Regions from separate parts of the Micrococcus sp. iso_26 genome, predicted to be linked through region 2. Evidence: predicted binding sites of a transcription regulator. Region 2 holds the regulator's gene; each other region holds the start of a gene.
What was found. The regulator HrcA, encoded in region 2, represses chaperone genes, less so after heat shock. The targets are predictions, from matches to a motif close to TTNGCACTCGNNNNNNNCGAGTGCNAA.

Region 1 (6,228 bases), 550 kb from region 2:
GTTGGACAGCCACCGGATGCCGCGGGCCACACCGGACACCGCCGAGAAGATGGTGCCGATCGTGAGCACCACGATGATCCCCAGCGCCACCGTGTTCCCCGGCGCCGACCAGCCCGAGACGATCTCCACGCCGCGGCCGATCTGGAGGGCGCCGATGCCCAGCGAGGCCGCCGTGCCGAACAATGTGGCGATGATCGCGAGCCCGTCGATCAGGCGCGCGCCGACCGAGTCGCTGCGCTGGGAGTCGCCGAACAGCGGCGCGATGATCGAGCTCATCAGCGGCACCCGGCCCCGGCGGTAGGACACGTAGCCGACCGACAGGCCGACGACCGCGTAGATCGCCCACGCGTTCACGCCCCAGTGCAGCGCGGCCTGGGCCAGCGCGCCCGTCACCGCCTCCTCGCTCCCCGCCTCGTACGCCCCCGGGCGCGGGGCCAGGTAGTAGGTCAGCGGCTCGTACGGGCCGAAGAAGATGATGCCGATGCCGATGCCGGCCGCGAAGAGCATGGCCGACCAGCTCGCCGTGGAGTACTCCGGCTTCTCCCCGTCCAGGCCCAGCGGGATCTCGCCGTACCGGGAGAACGCCAGGACCAGCAGGAACACCACCATCCCGATGGCCAGCAGGACGAACAGCCAGCCGGCGTGGACCATCACCCAGTCGAGGGCCGCGCTCGAGACGGCCAGCACGGCGTCCGGCTGCAGCACGCCCCACACCACGAAGCCGACCACCAGCAGGCCGACGACGGCGAGGATCACCCGGTCCACGCCGTAGCGCACCCGGCGGTCCTCCACGGACACGCCCGGCACGAGGGCCGGGTGGATGCCGTGCGGATAGGAGAACTCGCGGACGAAGCGGCGCAGCCGTGGCCGGGCCGGGGCCCGGGTCGGGTGGGACCCGGTGGGACGGGGCGGCGTGGGTGTGTCCATGGGCACACCCTAGAGGGCGCCCCGGACGGCGGTCGTCTCCCGCCCGCACGACGACGGCCCCTCACCCGGGCGGGCGAGGGGCCGTCGTCGTCGACCGGCCGCGTCAGGGCCGACGGAGGGGTCAGTGCTGGTGGTCGGCCTCGTCCTCCTCGGCGGGCTTGTCCGCCACGAGGGTCTCGGTGGTCAGCACGAGGGCCGCGATGGAGGCGGCGTTGGCCAGCGCGGAGCGGGTCACCTTGACCGGGTCGATCACGCCGTCGGCGATCAGGTCGCCGTAGACGCCGGTCTTCGCGTTGAAGCCGTGGTTCGGCTCCAGCTCGGCGACCTTGGAGACCACCACGTAGCCGTCCTCGCCCGCGTTCTGGGCGATCCAGCGCAGCGGCTGCTTCAGGGCCTTGCGGACGATGTCCACGCCCACGGCGGCGTCGCCGGTCAGGGCCTGGACGTCGGCGTCGGTGTCGAGCGCGGTCAGCGCGTTGATGAGCGCGGTGCCGCCGCCGGCCACGATGCCCTCCTCGAGGGCGGCGCGGGTCGAGGACACGGCGTCCTCGATGCGGTGCTTGCGCTCCTTGAGCTCCACCTCGGTGGCGGCGCCCACGCGGATCACGCCGATGCCGCCGGAGAGCTTGGCGAGGCGCTCCTGGAGCTTCTCGCGGTCCCAGTCGGAGTCGGTCGCGGCGGCCTCGGCCTTGATCTGGGCGACCCGGGCCTCGACGTCCTCGGCCGCACCGCCGCCGTCGACGATGGTGGTCTCGTCCTTGGTGACGGTGATGCGGCGGGCGGAGCCGAGCACGTCCAGGTCGGCCTGCTCGAGCTTCATGCCGAGGTCCGGGGAGACGACCTGGGCGCCGGTGAGGATCGCGATGTCCTGCATCATGGCCTTGCGGCGGTCGCCGAAGCCCGGGGCCTTGACGGCCACGACGTTCAGGGTGCCGCGGATCTTGTTGACCACGAGGGTGGACAGGGCCTCGCCCTCGACGTCCTCGGCGATCACGAACAGCGGCTTGTTGGCCTGCAGGACCTTCTCCAGCAGTGGCAGCAGCTCCTGCACGTTGGAGATCTTGCCCGAGTTGATCAGGACGTAGGCGTCCTCGAGCACGGCCTCCTGACGCTCGGCGTCGGTGACCATGTACGGGGACAGGAAGCCCTTGTCGAACTGCATGCCCTCGGTGACGTCCAGCTCGGTGGAGGTCGTGGAGGACTCCTCGATGGTGATGACGCCGTCGGTGCCGACCGTGTCGAACGCGCGGGCCAGCAGCTCGCCGACCTCGTCGTTCTGGGCCGAGATGGCGGCCACGTGGGCCACCTCCTGGCCCTCGACCGGGCGGGCGTTCTCCTGCAGGCGCCGCTCGACGGCGGCCACGGCCACCTCGATGCCCTTCTTGACCTCGCCCGGCGCGGCGCCGGCGGCGACCTGGCGCATACCCTCGTTCACGAGGGCCTGGGCCAGCACGGTGGCGGTGGTGGTGCCGTCGCCCGCGATGTCGTTGGTCTTGGTGGCGACCTCCTTGGCGAGCTGGGCGCCCATGTTCTCGTACGGGTCCTCCAGCTCCACCTCACGGGCGATCGTGACGCCGTCGTTGGTGATGGTGGGGGCGCCCCACGCCTTGTCGAGCACCACGTTGCGACCCTTGGGGCCGAGGGTGACCTTGACGGTGTCGGCGAGCTTGTCGATGCCGGCCTGGAGGGCGCGGCGTGCGTCGTCGTTGAAAGCCAGCTGCTTGGCCATGACGGACGCTCCTTTCGTTCAGGGAGTCAGGGGGTGCGGGGACGCGAGGGGCCCGGGGCGCGCGCACCGGTGCGGTGCGCGCCGCTCACCGGGCCCGTCGCGGCGGGGTCACTTGGTGACGACGGCCAGCACGTCGCGGGCGGAGAGCACCAGGTACTCCTCGCCGCCGACCTTGACCTCGGTGCCGCCGTACTTGGAGTACAGCACCACGTCACCCTCGGCGACGTCGACCGGCACGCGGTTGCCGTTCTCGGCGACCCGGCCCGGGCCCACGGCCACGACCTGGCCCTCCTGCGGCTTCTCCTTGGCGGTGTCCGGGATCACGAGGCCCGACGCGGTGGTCTGCTCGGCCTCCAGGGGGCGGACAACGATGCGATCCTCAAGGGGCTTGATGGAGACAGACATGCTGCACACTCCTTCTTCGTCGACGTGCGGCTCCGGCGGGCTCGCCGGACCGCTGATGCTGTGGTCTGCGGGTGCGCCACGGGCGTCAGACCCTCCGTCGTCGCGGTGCCGGACGGTCCACCTCGGGCATTGGCACCCGGTACCCCCGAGTGCCAGTGCCCACTCTACTCCGGGTTCTGGCACTCCTTCAACATGAGTGCCAGCCGTGTCCCCGCCGTCCGCCGTGGGCGGAGGGCGCGGGGCGCGGTGCGGTGGGATGCCGTGGGGCGGCGGGCGGGGCGGGTTCCGAGCCCAAGAGCACGCGGAGTGGTCACGACTGCGGCCCGCAACCTGTCCCTCCCCCACTCCCCACCCTCCCCCCTCGCCACCCTCCGTGGGCAGAAACCGCACCCCCGCCCGTCGCGTGGGCAGCATCCGCAGGTTTTCGGTCTCCGTGGGCAGAAGCGCCCTCTCTTCTGCCCACGGATGTTGCGTGGGCGGAACTCCTCGCAGTTCTGCCCACCGAGCCATGACGACGTCGTCCCGGCGGGACAACCGGCCGCCGCCGAGTCCTGCACAGCCGGCCCACCCCGCGCCGGTGTGCACAGACACGCGGCCCGCCCGGCCGTCGTCAGGCCGACCGCGTCAAGGTCGACCCATGTCCTTCGCCCCCGATCTCCCCCTCGTCCCCGTCTTCACCACCCGCGACGTGCTCGAACGCGGTCTGCCGCCCAGCCGGGTGCGGCGGTCCGACGTCCTCCGCCTCGCCCGCGGCATCCACCGTCGCCGTGACATGCCGCTGCGCACCTGGGAGTCTGCCGGGCTCCCGCCGCCGCACCACGGGGTCGGCCTCGACCTGCTGACCGCCCTCCTGCGGTCCCGTCCCGACGCCGTTCTCTCCCACGAGACGGCGGCGCACCTCCACGGCCTCCCGCTTCCCCCGGGCGGGGCCACGCGACGCGCCGCCGTCGAGATCACGTTGCACCGCGGCACCGCACGGGCGCGGATCCCCGGCGTCATGGAGCACCGCAGACCCCTGCCCGCCGGCCACGTCACCTCCGTGCTCGGGCTACGGGTGACGACGCCGGAACGGACCTGGCTCGATCTGTGCTCGATCGGCCACCCCTGGGACGAGGCATCCCTCGTGTCGGCGGGTGACCACCTGGTCCGTCACCCCTGGTCCCCGCGCGGCCGGCGGCCTCCCATCACCACGGTCACCGCGCTGCACGAGGCGATGCGGCCGCTCGGGCGGTTCGTCGGAAGACCGCGGGCGACGGCGGCGCTCGAGCGCGTACGGGTGGGTGCCGACTCGCCGCAGGAGACCCGGCTGAGGCTGGCGCTCGTCGAGGCGGGGCTGGGCGAGCCGACGCTGCAGCACGTGTTCGACCCCGGGCGGCGGGACGCCCCCGAGGCCGATCTGTGGTTCGAGGACTGCCGGCTCGTCCTCCAGTACGACGGCGAGGTGCACCGGAGTGCCGAGCAACACGCCCGGGACGCCCGGCGAGACCAGTACTACGCGGAGCGTGGGCAGATGACCCTGCACGTCACGAGCCGGGACGTCGGCGAGGGATACGCGCGGGTGATCGAGGCCGTCCTCAGACGACGGGCACAGGTCTCGAACGGCTGGGATGCCTGACGTCGTCGTCGCGTATGGCCCTGCCGTCCATGCGCAGGGGTTCCGTGGGCAGAAGCGAGGGTGCTTCTGCCCACGGAACCTGGAAACACGCGGGTTCTGCCCCCGGAAGGCGAGACCCGGCGGGTTCTGCCCACGGAACGCTCGCGTCGGCCGGGCACCCGACCCCCGCCCGGACCGACCCGGGCCGGCCTCACCGTCGCCCCGCTCAGTAGTACACGGCCAGCGGCCCGTGCGGTCCGTCCACCACGCTGCAGGGGGTCTTGAAGATCCGCTCCAGCACCTCAGGGCGCAGGATCTCGGCCGGGGTGCCGGTCTCCACCACCTGGCCGTCGCCCATGGCCACGATCCGGTCGGCGTAGTGGGCGGCGAAGTTGATGTCGTGCAGCACGATCACCACGGTCCGGCCCAGCTCGTCGGCGGCCCGGCGCAACTGCTGCATCATCTGCACCGAGTGCTGCATGTCCAGGTTGTTCAGCGGCTCGTCCAGCAGCACGTACTCGGTGTTCTGCGCCAGCACCATCGCCACGTACGCGCGCTGCCGCTGGCCGCCCGAGAGCTGGTCGAGGTACCGGTTCTCGAACGGGCCGAGGTTGAGGAAGTCGATCGCGTCGGACACGTGCCGCTCGTCCTCCAGGGTCAGCCGGCCGCGCGTGTACGGGTAGCGCCCGAACCCCACGAGCTGTCGCACGGTCAGCCGCGTCACGAAGTGGTTCTCCTGCCGCAGGATGGACAGGGTCTGCGCGATCTTCCGGGACGGCGTCGTGGTGATGTCGTGCCCGCCCACGGCGATCGTCCCGGCGTCGGCGTCCTGCAGCCGGCCGATCATCGTCAGCAGCGTGGACTTGCCCGCCCCGTTGGGCCCCACGAGCGCGGTCACTCCCCCGGCCTGGATGTCCAGGTCCACGGGCCCGATGCACACCTCGTCGCTGTGGCGCTTCACCACGCCGCGCAGCTCGATCACAGACGTCCCTTTCTCATCACGACGACCAGGAAGGTGATGCCGCCGATCAGCTCGATGACCACCGTGACCGCACCCCCCGCGTAGAACACGTGCCGCAGCACGAAGTAGGCGCTCGTGAGCACCGCGTACCCGGCCAGCGCCGCCACCGGGAGGATGAACCGGTGGTCGTGGGTGTCGACGAGGCTGTACGCCAGCGTCGCCACGAGGAAGCCGAGGAACGTCATCGGGCCCACGAGCGCGGTGGTCATGGCCATCAGCACGGAGACCAGCAGCAGCGTCACCATGAGCTCGCGCCGGTGGTGCAGGCCCAGGTTGGTCGCGGCGTCGGCGCCGAGCGCCACCGTGTTCAGGCGGCGGGAGCGCAGCCACAGCAGCGCGCACACGACGACGGCGATGGGCGCGGCGATCGCCACGTACTCGGTCCGGGCGTTCGAGATGTTGCCGAAGAGCCGCGCGCTCAGCAGGTCGAACGAGTTCGGGTCCAGCAGTCGCTGCATGAACGTGCTCAGCGCGGCCAGCCCGCCGCCCAGCACCACGCCCACGAGCAGCATCAGATGGACGCTGCCGTAGGGCCGGGAGAGCAGCCACGAG
Region 2 (6,228 bases):
CGGCCGGCTGCCGGCCGACGTCGGGCAGCGGGTGCGCGCGGCCGCCGGCGACGGCGCGGCGCGCACCTTCAGCCTGTACGTCCACGTGCCGTTCTGCACCGTGCGCTGCGGCTACTGCGACTTCAACACGTACACGGCCGTCGACCTCGGCCCCGGCGCGGGCCGCGGCGACTACTGGGAGTCGGCGGTCGCGGAGCTGGACTTCGCCGCGGACGTGCTCGCGTCCTCGGACGTGCCCGCCCGCCCGCTGCACACGGTGTTCTTCGGCGGCGGCACGCCCACGCTCCTGCCGGCCGCGGACCTCGTGCGCATCCTCCAGGCGGCGGTGGACCGGTTCGGGATCGCGCCCGGCGCGGAGGTCACCACCGAGGCCAACCCGGACACCATCACTCCGGAGTACGCCCGCCAGCTCGCGGCCGGCGGCTTCACCCGCCTCTCCCTGGGCATGCAGTCCGCGATGCCGCACGTGCTCGCCACGCTCGAGCGCACCCATCGGCCCGAGTCCGTCCCCGCCGCCGTCGCCGCGGCCCGCGAGGCCGGCCTGGAGGTGTCCCTGGACCTGATCTACGGGACCGCGGGGGAGTCCCTCGCCGACTGGCGGGCCACGCTCGAGGCCGCCGTCGCCCTGGCCCCGGACCACGTGAGCGCGTACTCGCTGATCGTGGAGGAGGGCACCAAGCTCGGGGCCCAGGTGGCCCGCGGCGAGGTGGCGGACGTGGACCCCGACGACCAGGCGGACAAGTACCTGCTCGCCGAGGAGCTGCTCAGCGCCGCCGGCTACCGCTGGTACGAGGTGTCCAACTGGGCGCGCGACCCGCAGGGCTCCGGGGTCCACCGCGCGCGGCACAACGTGGCGTACTGGGAGGACCAGGACTGGTGGGGGATCGGCCCGGGCGCGCACTCGCACCTCGCCGGCGTCCGGTTCTGGAACGCCAAGCACCCCGCCGCCTACGCGCAACGGCTGGCCACGGGGGTCACCCCCGCCGTCGGCCGCGAGCGGCCCGACGCCGACGCGCGGCGCCTCGAGCGCATCATGCTCGCGGTGCGCACGGTGGACGGGCTCCCGACCGCGGAGCTCGTCTCGGAGACGCCGGGGGAGGCCGCGCGGATCCGCGGGGCGATCGCCGAACTCATCGCCGCGGGCCTGCTGGACGGGCGCGCCGCCGTCGACGGGCGCATCATCCCGACGCTCGAGGGGCGGCTGCGCAACGACGCGATCGTCCGGGCGCTGGCCGGCTTCTGACCGGCCGACCCCGGGTCAGCGCAGGATGCGCAGGTTGAACGGGTACCGGAACGGACGGCCCTTGGACACGTGCGAGGCGCCCATCACGCCGTAGACCGCCATGGCGGCCCACGTGAGCGCGCCGAGGATCGCGAAGATCGGGCCGACCACCGGCAACAGGGACAGGAAGAAGAACAGGAGCGTGATGAGCGTGGGCGGCCCGGAGAAGTTCAGGGCCTCCCGCGACTCCTGCGAGGTGAACGGGCCGCGGTCGCGATAGAGCAGCCACACGACCAGCGGGCCGAGCACGCCGAACGCCAGACTGAGATGGGCCAGCGCCGCGCGGTCACGGTCCTGCTTCGCCGTGAGCGGGGCGCCGCGGCCGCCGGCCGAGACGAGCCAGGCGGGCGGGCCGTGGCCGGTGCGGCCGGCGTCGGGCTGCGCGCGGGTGTTCACGAGGGGCTCCTCCTGGATCGCGGGACCCGCGCGCCGGGGACCGGGCGCAGGGCATGGGCCAGCATAGCGCGGGCGGGCGGGGGCCGCGCCGAGATCAGTGCTCGGGTGCGGCGGTGAGGAAGTCGATGAGCTCCTCCACGCGGCCCAGCAGGGACGGCTCGAGGTCCGCGTACGTGGTGACGTGGGAGAGCAGCCGCTTCCACCCCAGCCCCGTGGCCTCCTTGCTCCCGTGCGGCCAGCCCAGTCCCCGCAGGATCCCCGTCTTCCAGTCCTGCCCCTTCGGCACGACGGGCCACGCGGGGATGCCGAAGACGGAGGGCTTGATGACCTGCCAGACGTCCACGTAGGGGTGACCGAGGATGAGCACGTTGCCCGCGGCCCCCGGCACGCGCATGGCCTCGGCCGCGAGGCGCTCCTCCTTGGACCCGGTGACGAGATGGTCCACGAGGATCCCGAGCCGGCGCCGCGGACCGGGGGCGAACGCACGGATCGCCCCGGCGAGGTCGTCCACGCCGTGCAGGGGCTCCACGACGATGCCCTCGAGGCGCAGGTCCTCGCCCCACACCTTCTCCACCAGCTCGGCGTCGTGCACGCCCTCCACCCAGATGCGAGAGGCGCGGGCAGTGCGGGCCCGCGCCCCCTCGACCCGTCGCGAGCCGGAGGCGGTGCGGGCCGGCGCCGCCGGGGCCGCGGCGGTCGGGGGGACCAGGGTCACGGGCTCGCCGTCGATCCAGAAGCCGCCGCCGAGGGGGAAGCCGCGGCGCACGCCGCGGCGGTCCTCCAGGACCACCACGTGCACGCCGCCGGAGCGCTCGATGCCGCTCACGGCCCCGGTGAACCCGGAGGCCACGTCCTCGACCACCGTGCCGGGGGTGGCGGGCACATCGGGGACGGTCCGGGCGGGGCGGCGCGTCAGGTCGTCGTGGCCCGCGGGGCCCCAGCTGCTCCAGTCCATGGGAGAGCACGGTAGCAACGGGGGCGGGCGATCACCGTGAGCGAAGCCGTGCGGGCCGGTCGGGTCGTCCCCCGGGTCGGACGGTAGCATTGGCACTTGACCCGCCGGAGTGCCAGCCAGGGGCACCTCCGGGGTCGCCCCGGATCCCGACGGACCAGAGGAGGACCGAGATGTCGGAGCAGCCCCGCCGCCTGCAGGTGCTCCAGGCGATCGTGGAGGACTACGTGGCGCTGCGCGAGCCCGTGGGCTCCAAGGCGCTCGTGGAACGGCACGCCCTGGGCGTGTCCTCCGCGACCGTGCGCAACGACATGGCTGCGCTCGAGGAGGAGGGCCTCATCGTGGCCCCGCACACCTCCGCCGGGCGCGTCCCCACGGACAAGGGCTACCGCGTGTTCGTCGACCGCCTCTCCGAGGTGAAGCCGCTGTCCCCCGCCGAGCGCCGGGCCGTGCGGACCCTGCTGGACCCGGAGACGGACACCGAGCACATGATGGAGTCCACGGTGCGCCTCCTGGCCCAGCTGACCCAGCAGGTCGCCGTCGCGCAGTTCCCCCACGAGGACGGCTCCACGATCCGCCACCTCGAACTGGTCTCCCTCACACCCACGCGCGTGCTCGTGGTCCTCATCCTGTCCACGGGACGGGTGGACCAGCGGCACGCCGTGCTGGACCGTCCGGTCGAGGAGGCGGAGCTGTCCGTGCTCCGCGGCCTCCTGCTGGACGCCCTGCTGGGGCTCGGTCCGGTGCAGGCGGCCACCGTGGTGGACGACGTCGTCACCCGGGTCCGCCCGGAGCACCAGCAGTCCGCCGCCCTCGTGGCCGCGGCCGTCCACGACCTGCTCGAGGCCGGTCGGCAGGACCGCATCGTCCTGGCCGGCACCGCCAACCTGGCCCGCTCCCCGGGGGACTTCGGCGCGTCCATCGGGCCGATCCTGGAGGCGCTCGAGGAGCAGGTGGTGCTGCTGCGCCTGCTCACGGAGATGGAGCAGGACGCCCACGGGGTGTCCGTGCGGATCGGGTCCGAGAACGTCGGATCGCTCGCGGACACCTCGGTGGTCGCAGCCGCCTACGGCCCCGGCGCCGTGGCGAAGGTCGGTGTCATCGGTCCGACCCGGATGGACTATCCGGGCACCATGGCCGCCGTCCGGGCGATCGCCCGCTATCTCTCCCGCATCCTGACCACCTGACGCGCCTCCGCGCGTCCTGGCGGGCCCCGTCCCGCATCGCCCCACGTCCCGCTCTCCCCGAGAGGAATCCCCACCGTGACCGACCACTACGAGACGCTCGGCGTCAGCCGTGACGCCAGCACCGAGGAGATCCGCCGCGCCTACCGCAAGCTCGCGCGCACCCATCACCCGGACGTCAACCCCGACCCGGAGGCGGCCGAGCAGTTCAAGCGCATCTCCCACGCCTACGAGGTGCTCTCGGACGAGGGCCGGCGCCGGGCCTACGACACGACGGGCAATGAGAACGGCCAGGCCGGCTTCCCGGGCGGCTTCGGCGGGGCGGGCGGCTTCGGGGGCTTCGCCGACATCTTCGAGACCTTCATGAACGCCGCCGGCCAGGGCGGCCGCGGCGGCCCCGCCAGCCGCGCCCGCCGCGGCCAGGACGCCCTCGTGACCGCGCGGATCGACCTGCGCGACGCCGTCTTCGGCGGCGAGCAGACGATCGAGTTGGACACGGCCGTGCGCTGCGATCGGTGTGAGGGCTCGTGCTGCGAGCCCGGCACCCAGCCGGAGACCTGCCAGACCTGCCACGGCCACGGCATGATCCAGCGCCCCGTGCGGTCGCTGCTGGGCACCGTCATGGCCACCGAGGCCTGCCCCGCCTGCCAGGGGTTCGGCACCGTCATCCCGACGCCCTGCCACGAGTGCGACGGGCAGGGCCGCGTCCGCACCCGGACGCCGCTGACCCTGCGCATCCCCGCGGGCGTGGACGACGGCACCCGCATCCACCTCGCCGGCCGCGGCGAGGCCGGCCCGGGCGGCGGCCCGAACGGGGACCTCTACGTGGAGATCGCGGTCCGCCCGGACGAGACCTTCCGCCGCGAGGGCGACCACCTGGCCACCACCGTGACCGTCCCCATGGCCGCCGCGGCCCTGGGCACCACCGTCACGCTGGACACCCTGGACGGCACGCAGTCCGTCAGCCTGGACCCGGGCGTGCAGTCCGGCCACGTCGAGGTCCTCCACGGCCTGGGCGTCGGCCGCCTGCGCGGGCAGGGCCGAGGCGACCTCAAGGTGGACGTGGTGGTCACCACGCCCACCGACCTGGACGAAGAGCAGCGCCAGCTCCTGGAGCGCCTGGCCGAGGTGCGCGGCGAGGAGGTCGTGCACGGCGCACCCCAGGCCAAGGGCATGTTCGCTCGGCTGCGGGAGAACCTGAGGAATCTGTGACCGCCCCCCTGTTCCACCTCGAGCCGGGCGCCCTGGCCGGCGCGAGCGCCGGCGCGGAGGTCGTCTTCGGCGGCCCCGAGGCCCGACACGCCGCCGCGGCCATGCGCCTGGCCCTCGGGGAGGCCGTGCTCCTGGCCGACGGGTCGGGCACGCTCGGCCACGGCACCGTGCTCGCGGCCGCCCCGGACGCGGTGTCCGTGCGGCTGGACGCGGTGGCGGAGGAGCCGGCGCCCACCCCGGCGCTCGTGCTCGTCCAGGCCCTCGCCAAGGGCGACCGGGACCTCATGGCGGTCCAGGCCGCCGTCGAGCTCGGCGTGGACGCCGTGGTGCCCTGGGAGGCGGAGCGCTCGATCGTCCGCTGGAAGGGCCCCAAGGCCGCCAAGGCCCGCCAGAAGTGGGCGGACACGGCCCGCGCGGCCGCCAAGCAGGCGCGTCGCGCCCGGGTGCCCGCGGTCCGAGACCACGTCTCCGGGACGGCGGTCGCCGGGCTGGCCCGGGACGACGACGGCGGCCGGCTCGTCCTCGTGCTGCACGAGGACGCGGAGCACGGGGTGTCCGCGGTGCCCGCGGAGCGACTCTCCGCGGCCGCCGAGATCGCCGTCGTCGTGGGTCCCGAGGGCGGGATCGGCCCGGCCGAGCTCGAGGCCTGCGTGGCCGCGGGGGCCGTGCCGGTGCGGCTCGGCCCGCACGTGCTGCGCGCCTCCACGGCCGGCCCCGCCGCCCTCGCCGTGCTCCAGCACCGGCTCGGCCGCTGGTGAGCCCCGGCAGGACGACGCGCCGACGCCTAGACTGGACGGGACGTCCCGCCCCCACGACCCCGAGGTGATCCGCCCCATCGTGACCGTGCCCCCCACGACCCCGACCCCGCCCGCCACCGCGCACGAGGGGGTCGCGTTCGAGACCGCCGACCTCATGGTCCGCACGCTCGGACCGCAGGACGCCCTGCTGCGGATCCTCGGCGGCGTGTTCCCCACCGTGGACGTCACGGTCCGCGACCAGCGACTGGACCTGGCCGGGCCGGTGGCCGACGTGGCCTCGGTGCGGCGCGTCGTCGAGGACCTGCGCTCGATCGCCCGCCGCGACCAGGCCGTCACCCCCGAGGTGATGGGCCAGGTGGTCCACCACGTCCGCGATGCCGCCACCGGGCGCGGCGCGGGTCAGCTGCACCTGGACTCGATCCTCTCGGGCCGGGGCCGCCGCAT
Region 3 (6,228 bases), 890 kb from region 2:
GCCCGCCTCCCCGGACGGGGAGACGGGCCTCGCTGGCTGGGCGCCCGAACGGGCCGGGCCGGCTCAGCGGCTGATCACATCATGCCGCCCATGCCGCCCATCGGGTCCATGCCCTCGGCGCCGGCGGCGGCCTTCTCGGGCTTGTCCGCGACGACGGCCTCGGTGGTCAGGAACAGGCCCGCGATGGACGCGGCGTTCTGCAGGGCCGAGCGGGTCACCTTCACCGGGTCGTTGATGCCGGCGGCCAGCAGGTCCTCGTACTCGCCGGTGGCGGCGTTCAGGCCGTGACCGTCGTCGAGGGTCTTGACCTTGTCCGCCACGACGCCGGGCTCCAGGCCGGCGTTGAAGGCGATCTGCTTCAGCGGGGCCTCGATGGCGACCTTCACGATGTTCGCGCCGGTGGCCTCGTCGCCCTCGAGCTGCAGGCCGCCGAACGCCTTGGCGCCGGCCTGGATCAGGGCCACGCCGCCGCCGGCGACGATGCCCTCCTCCACGGCGGCCTTGGCGTTGCGCACGGCGTCCTCGATGCGGTGCTTACGCTCCTTGAGCTCCACCTCGGTGGCCGCGCCGGCCTTGATGACGGCCACGCCGCCGGCCAGCTTGGCGAGGCGCTCCTGCAGCTTCTCGCGATCGTAGTCCGAGTCGGTGTTCTCGATCTCGGAGCGGATCTGGGCCACGCGGCCGGCGATCTGCTCGGCGTCGCCGCCACCCTCCACGATGGTGGTCTCGTCCTTGGTGACGACCACCTTGCGGGCGGTGCCCAGCAGGTCGAGGGTCGCGTTCTCCAGGGACAGGCCCACCTCGGAGGAGATGACCTGGCCGCCGGTGAGGATGGCGATGTCGGCGAGCATGGCCTTGCGGCGGTCACCGAAGCCCGGGGCCTTCACGGCCACGGACTTGAAGGTGCCGCGGATCTTGTTGACCACGAGGGTGGCCAGGGCCTCGCCCTCGACGTCTTCGGCGATGATCAGCAGCGGCTTGCCCGACTGCATGACCTTCTCGAGGATCGCCACCATGTCCTTCACGGAGGAGATCTTCGAGTTGACGATGAGGATGTAGGGATCCTCGAGGACGGCCTCCTGGCGGTCCGCGTCGGTCACGAAGTAACCGGAGATGTAGCCCTTGTCGAAGCGCATGCCCTCGGTGAGCTCGAGCTCGAGGCCGAAGGTGTTGGACTCCTCGACGGTGATGACGCCCTCCTTGCCGACCTTGTCCAGGGCCTCGGCGATGAGGGAGCCGATCTGCTTGTCCGCGGCGGAGATCGAGGCGGTGGCCGCGATCTGGTCCTTGGTCTCGATCTCGCGGGAGGCGGAGAGCAGCTCGGAGGTGACGGCCTCCACGGCCTTCTCGATGCCGCGCTTCAGGGACAGCGGGTCGGCGCCCGCGGCCACGTTGCGCAGGCCCTCGCGGACCAGCGCCTGGGCCAGCACGGTGGCGGTGGTGGTGCCGTCGCCGGCGACGTCGTCGGTCTTCTTGGCGACCTCCTTGACGAGCTCCGCGCCGATCTTCTCGTACGGGTCCTCGAGCTCGATCTCCTTGGCGATGGAGACGCCGTCGTTGGTGATGGTGGGGGCGCCCCACTTCTTCTCCAGCACCACGTTGCGGCCGCGGGGGCCGAGGGTCACCTTCACGGCGTCGGCCAGGGTGTTCAGGCCCTTCTCCAGGCCGCGGCGGGCCTCTTCGTCGAATGCGATGGTCTTGGCCATGTGCAGGTCCTTTCTGGACGTCGGCTTCCTACTGCTGGTGGCTGACCCGCGCCGGTGCCCGCGACGGACGGCCCCTGGGGGCCTCACCGGTGGACAGGTCCTCCTCCACGGCGCCGGGCCAACCGGGGTACGGCTGGCAGTCGCGCCTTCGGAGTGCTAACCCCATTATGAGCACTCGCACCGGGAGAGTGCAAAGGGTCCGCAGTGCGGGGCCCGCCCTTCCGCGGACGGCGGACGGCCCCCGGCAGAACGCCTCGGAAGGCGCCCCGCCGGGGGCCGGAAAGGGTGCGCGGCCGGCACGGCCGCACGACGGGCGGATCAGCTGGTGACGACCACCGCGATACCGTTCACCTGCAGGTTCGGGGTCTGCATGACCGGGAAGCCGAGCTCCTTGCCGACCGCCTCGGCGGCGGCCTTGTTGGCCGAGCCGTTGTACAGGACGGTGGAGGACTGGATGCCGTAGCCGCTCCAGTTCTTCGCGTCCACCGAGGTGTAGCCGGCGCCCGTGAGCCGCTGCGCGTAGGAGGCGGCGAGGCCCTGGGTGCGGGTCGCGTTGTACACGGTGACGTGGGTGCCGCGCACGGCCGCGGACTGCGCGGCTGCACGAGAGCTCGACGCGGCCGCAGACTGCGCGGCCGCACGAGAGCTCGACGCGGCCGCGGACTGCGAGCGCGAGGCCTCCGCCGCGGCGGCCGAACGGGACGCGGCGGCGCGCGAGGACTCCGCCGCCTGGACGGCCGCCGCCGACCGGGACGCCTCTGCGGACTGCGCGGCGGCCTCGGAACGCGAGGCCTCCGCCGCCTGTGCCTCGGCGGCGGCACGGGACGACTCGGCGGACTGCGCGGCGGCTTCGGAACGCGAGGCCTCCGCCGCCTGTGCCTCCGCGGCGGCCCGGGACGACGCGGCAGCCTGGGACGACTCGGCGGCCTCGGCGGCAGCCGCCTCCTGCGCCGCCCGCGAGGACTCGGCCGCGGCCGCGGAACGGGACGCCTCCGCCGCGTCCTCGGACGGGGTGGCGGACTCGGTCGCGGACGCAGTCGACGCCGACGCGGAGGACGCCGAGGAGGACACGGACGACGCCGACGTCGACGGCGCGGCAGCCGGGGCCGTCGTCGAGCTCTCGGCGGCGACGGGCTCGGAGCGGTCGCCGGTGAGCCACGGCAGGACGACGCCCACGAACAGGCCGGCGAGCAGGACGAGGCCGGCCACCCAGAGCAGCGGGCTCAGGCGGCGACCCCCGCCCGCGGCGGTCGCGCCGGCAGCGGCGAAGGACTCGCGGTGCGCGCCGCGCTGGTCCGTGTACTCGGGGACCTCGTCGAAGCGGTCGGGCTGGTAGGCCATGGGTCAGTTCTCCTGGCGGGAAGCGGGCGTGGACGGCGCCGGATCCGCGGGTCCCCTCCGGGCCCGGCTGCGGGTGCCGCGCTTGCGCAGCAGCCGCGTGACCAGCAGGGGTCGGTAGGCCAGGGCGGCCTCACGGTCCAGCAATCCGTTCAACACCTGATAATAGGCGGTCGGAGACAGCCCCAGACGCTCTCGGACGGCGTGGTCCTTGGCCCCGCCGTACCGCCAGGTGGCGGCCTCCAGGTCCAGGACCGCACGCTCCAGGTCCGTCAGCTCGTCCCGTCGCGCACGCGCGCGGGCACCCTCGTCCGGGGCCGGATCGGGCGAGACGGGCGTGGGGTGGGACATGGCGGCCACTGTACCCACCCGGTCTACCCTCGGGGCATGGAGTTCATCGCGCCCCTGGATCCGGGCTGGGAGGCGGCCCTCGCCCCGCAGGCCGCCGCGTTCGAGCAGGTCGGCGAGGCCCTGCGTGCCCGCCGGGCGGCCGGAGAGCAGGTGCTGCCGGCGCCGGAGCACATCCTGCGGGCGTTCCGTCAGCCGTTCGCGGACGTCCGCGTCCTCGTGCTGGGCCAGGACCCCTACCCGACGCCGGGCCATCCGATCGGCCTGAGCTTCGCGGTGGACCGCCACGTGCGGCCGCTGCCCCGCTCCCTGGCCAACATCCACCGGGAGCTGCACGACGACCTCGGCATCACCCCGCCCGCCCACGGGGACCTCTCCGCGTGGACGGACCAGGGCGTGCTGCTGCTGAACCGCGCCCTCAGCGTGCGGGCCGGCGCACCCGGCAGCCACCGCGGCCTCGGCTGGGAGCAGATCACGGAGGCCGCGGTGCGGGCCCTCTGCGCGCGCGGCACCCCGCTCGTGGGGCTGCTGTGGGGAGCCGACGCGCGGCGCATGGCGCCGCTGCTGACGGCGGCGGGGGCCGGCGTCGTGGAGTCCCCGCATCCCTCGCCCCTGAGCGCCCACCGCGGGTTCTTCGGCTCCCGGCCGTTCAGCCGGGTGAACCGGCTCCTCGAGGCGGCCGGCGCGGCCCCGGTGGACTGGCGCCTGCCCGACTGAGCCGGGCCGCCGGTCAGCCGCGCTGGTGCATCACGAGTTCGGTGGGCAGCAGCGTGCCCATCCGGTCGGTGATCGGCTTGGCCAGGGTGTTGCCGAAGGCGACGCCGGCCGCGATTGCCACGACGATGACCGCGGCGTTGAAGAGTCCCTCGACGCCCAGCAGCGTGGCCCCGGTCTCCACGGTGAACCCGTAGACGGACCGGAACATGGTGAGTCCGGGAAGCAGGAACAGCATGGACGGCAGGACGATCACGAGCGCCGGGGCCGCGAGCCGCTGGGCCACCAGGCGGCCGAGGAACCCGACCGCCGCCGCGGCGACCGCGGGCACCAGCCGGTCGCTGACCCCGATCTGCTGCGCTGCCAGGTACGCGCCGAAGCCGGCCCCGGACACGAGACCGCAGGCCAGGATCTGGGGCCACCGCGACTGCTCCACCACCGCGTCCGCCATGCCCGCGGCCATCACGAGGCCCAGCAGCAGCAGCGGCGGATAGCTCAGCGTCCCCGCCTCGGCCAGGTCCAGCTGTTCGAATCCCACGAGATCCCCGATGCCCACGGCGATCATGATCCCGGCCATCACGCCGGCGAACACGAGCAGCGCGGAGAGGAAGCGGCCCGCGGCGGTCACCGGGAAGCCGTGGATGGCGTCCTGCACCGCGGTGACGAACCTCGCCGTGGGCAGGAGCATCATGATGCCGCCGGCGATCACCAGCGCCGGGTTGACCGGCAGGTCGAGGGCGTGGGCCATCAGCGCGATCACCGTGGCCGTGATCGCCCCGAACATCGTGGAGAAGATCTCCGGGAAGCGCGCCTTGTCCGCCTGGACCTTGAGCCAGAAGACCAGCCAGGTGGAGACCATGCCCAGGGCCGCGCCCGTCCAGGTCCCGCCGATGAACGGCACGAAGCAGGCCACGAACACGCCGGAGAAGAGGACCTCGAAGACGGCGGGGAACGGCTTGGGCTGATGCCGGATCTCCACGAGCCGGCGCTGGGCCTCGGCCCGGTCCACCTCGCCCGCGGCGATCTCCTCGACGAGCCGGTGGACGGCCACGAGCCCCTCGAAGTTCACCGAGGACGAGCGGACCACCCGCTGGAGGGTGAACGGGGCCTCGCCGCGTGAGGAGTCGGGCGCGTAGTTCAGGGAGATGGACTGGTTGGTCAGGTCCACCTCGGTCTCGAGGATCCCGTAGGCCTGCGTGGCCACGATGATCGAGGTCTCCACGTCCAGCGAGGCCGCCCCGAAGCTGAACATGGTCTCGCCCAGCTTGAGGGCGAAGTCCAGGGTGGTGCGGGCCTCGAGGGCCTGCGCCTCCGCGCGACGCTGCTGCAGCGTGGAGCGCATGCGGCGCCCATACGGCGAGGAGTGCAGGCGGTCGGCCAGCACGAGCGCCTGCGTCGGCAGGTTCTCGACGAAGACCTCACGGGAGCGTCGGCCCGGCCGACGCCCGCGCTTCTCGGGCGGGCCCACGGGGACCACCGGGTCCGGGACGGTGATGTCCGGCGCGGGGATCACGTCCGGGGCGGGCAGGGCGCCGTCGGCGTCCGCGGGGGCCAGGACGGAGGTGGGCACCTGCTCGGACAGCGGCGGCTCTGTCAGGGGCGCGTCCGCGGCCGGTTCCGGCAGCGTCTCCGCCTCCGGCTCTGCCGGCTCCTCCGGCTCCGGCTCCGGCTCCGGGACCGGATCGGCGGCGGCGGGGCGGACCACGGGCGGCAGCGGCTCCGTCGGCTCGACGGCGACCGCGGCCGGGTGGGCGGACTCCGCCGGGTCAAGGTCGAGCAGGCCGGGGTCCTCCGGGTCGAGTGCGAGGTCGCCGGCAGCCGCGGCATCCTCGGCGCCGGCCGGGCGCAGCACGGGGATGAGCGTGGGGACGGCCGGGGGCTCCGCGATGCGGGGGTCGAACCGCGCCGGCTCCTGGGTGCCCTCCTGCTCCATGCGGCTCACCCTCTCCTTCCGTGTGCGGGCGCTGGACGCGCCACGGCGGTGGGCCGAGCCCCGCCGACGCGTCCATCCAACCACGCCGGCACCTCCCCCGCCGGGGCCGTCGGCACCGCGGCCCGGGGACGCGAAAGGGCCCTCCCGGAGGAGGGCCCTGCTGCGGTGGATCTTACTGGACTCGAACCA

Region 1: groES (co-chaperone GroES) is a predicted target of HrcA. The motif match lies at 3,238-3,264, and genes of this name have one in related genera.
Region 3: groL (chaperonin GroEL) is a predicted target of HrcA. The motif match lies at 1,840-1,866, and genes of this name have one in related genera.

What each region holds. Positions count from the first base shown of each region.
Region 1 covers NZ_CM149652.1:1,808,271-1,814,498, forward strand. Annotated here, with positions in the region: gene AC0VX0_RS08325 (BCCT family transporter) at 1-927, opposite strand, end outside; gene groL (chaperonin GroEL) at 1,049-2,656, opposite strand; gene groES (co-chaperone GroES) at 2,765-3,061, opposite strand; gene AC0VX0_RS08340 (hypothetical protein) at 3,699-4,676, shown strand; gene AC0VX0_RS08345 (iron ABC transporter ATP-binding protein) at 4,882-5,637, opposite strand; gene AC0VX0_RS08350 (iron chelate uptake ABC transporter family permease subunit) at 5,634-6,228, opposite strand, start outside.
Region 2 covers NZ_CM149652.1:1,263,079-1,269,306, reverse strand. Annotated here, with positions in the region: gene hemW (radical SAM family heme chaperone HemW) at 1-1,243, shown strand, start outside; gene AC0VX0_RS05865 (DUF4870 domain-containing protein) at 1,259-1,678, opposite strand; gene AC0VX0_RS05860 (DUF3097 family protein) at 1,773-2,633, opposite strand; gene hrcA (heat-inducible transcriptional repressor HrcA) at 2,804-3,817, shown strand; gene dnaJ (molecular chaperone DnaJ) at 3,893-5,026, shown strand; gene AC0VX0_RS05845 (16S rRNA (uracil(1498)-N(3))-methyltransferase) at 5,023-5,784, shown strand; gene AC0VX0_RS05840 (PhoH family protein) at 5,861-6,228, shown strand, end outside.
Region 3 covers NZ_CM149652.1:375,349-381,576, reverse strand. Annotated here, with positions in the region: gene groL (chaperonin GroEL) at 75-1,706, opposite strand; gene AC0VX0_RS01745 (LytR C-terminal domain-containing protein) at 2,025-3,047, opposite strand; gene AC0VX0_RS01740 (DUF3263 domain-containing protein) at 3,051-3,395, opposite strand; gene AC0VX0_RS01735 (uracil-DNA glycosylase) at 3,432-4,109, shown strand; gene AC0VX0_RS01730 (threonine/serine exporter family protein) at 4,123-6,039, opposite strand; tRNA gene AC0VX0_RS01725 (tRNA-Val) at 6,206-6,228, opposite strand, start outside.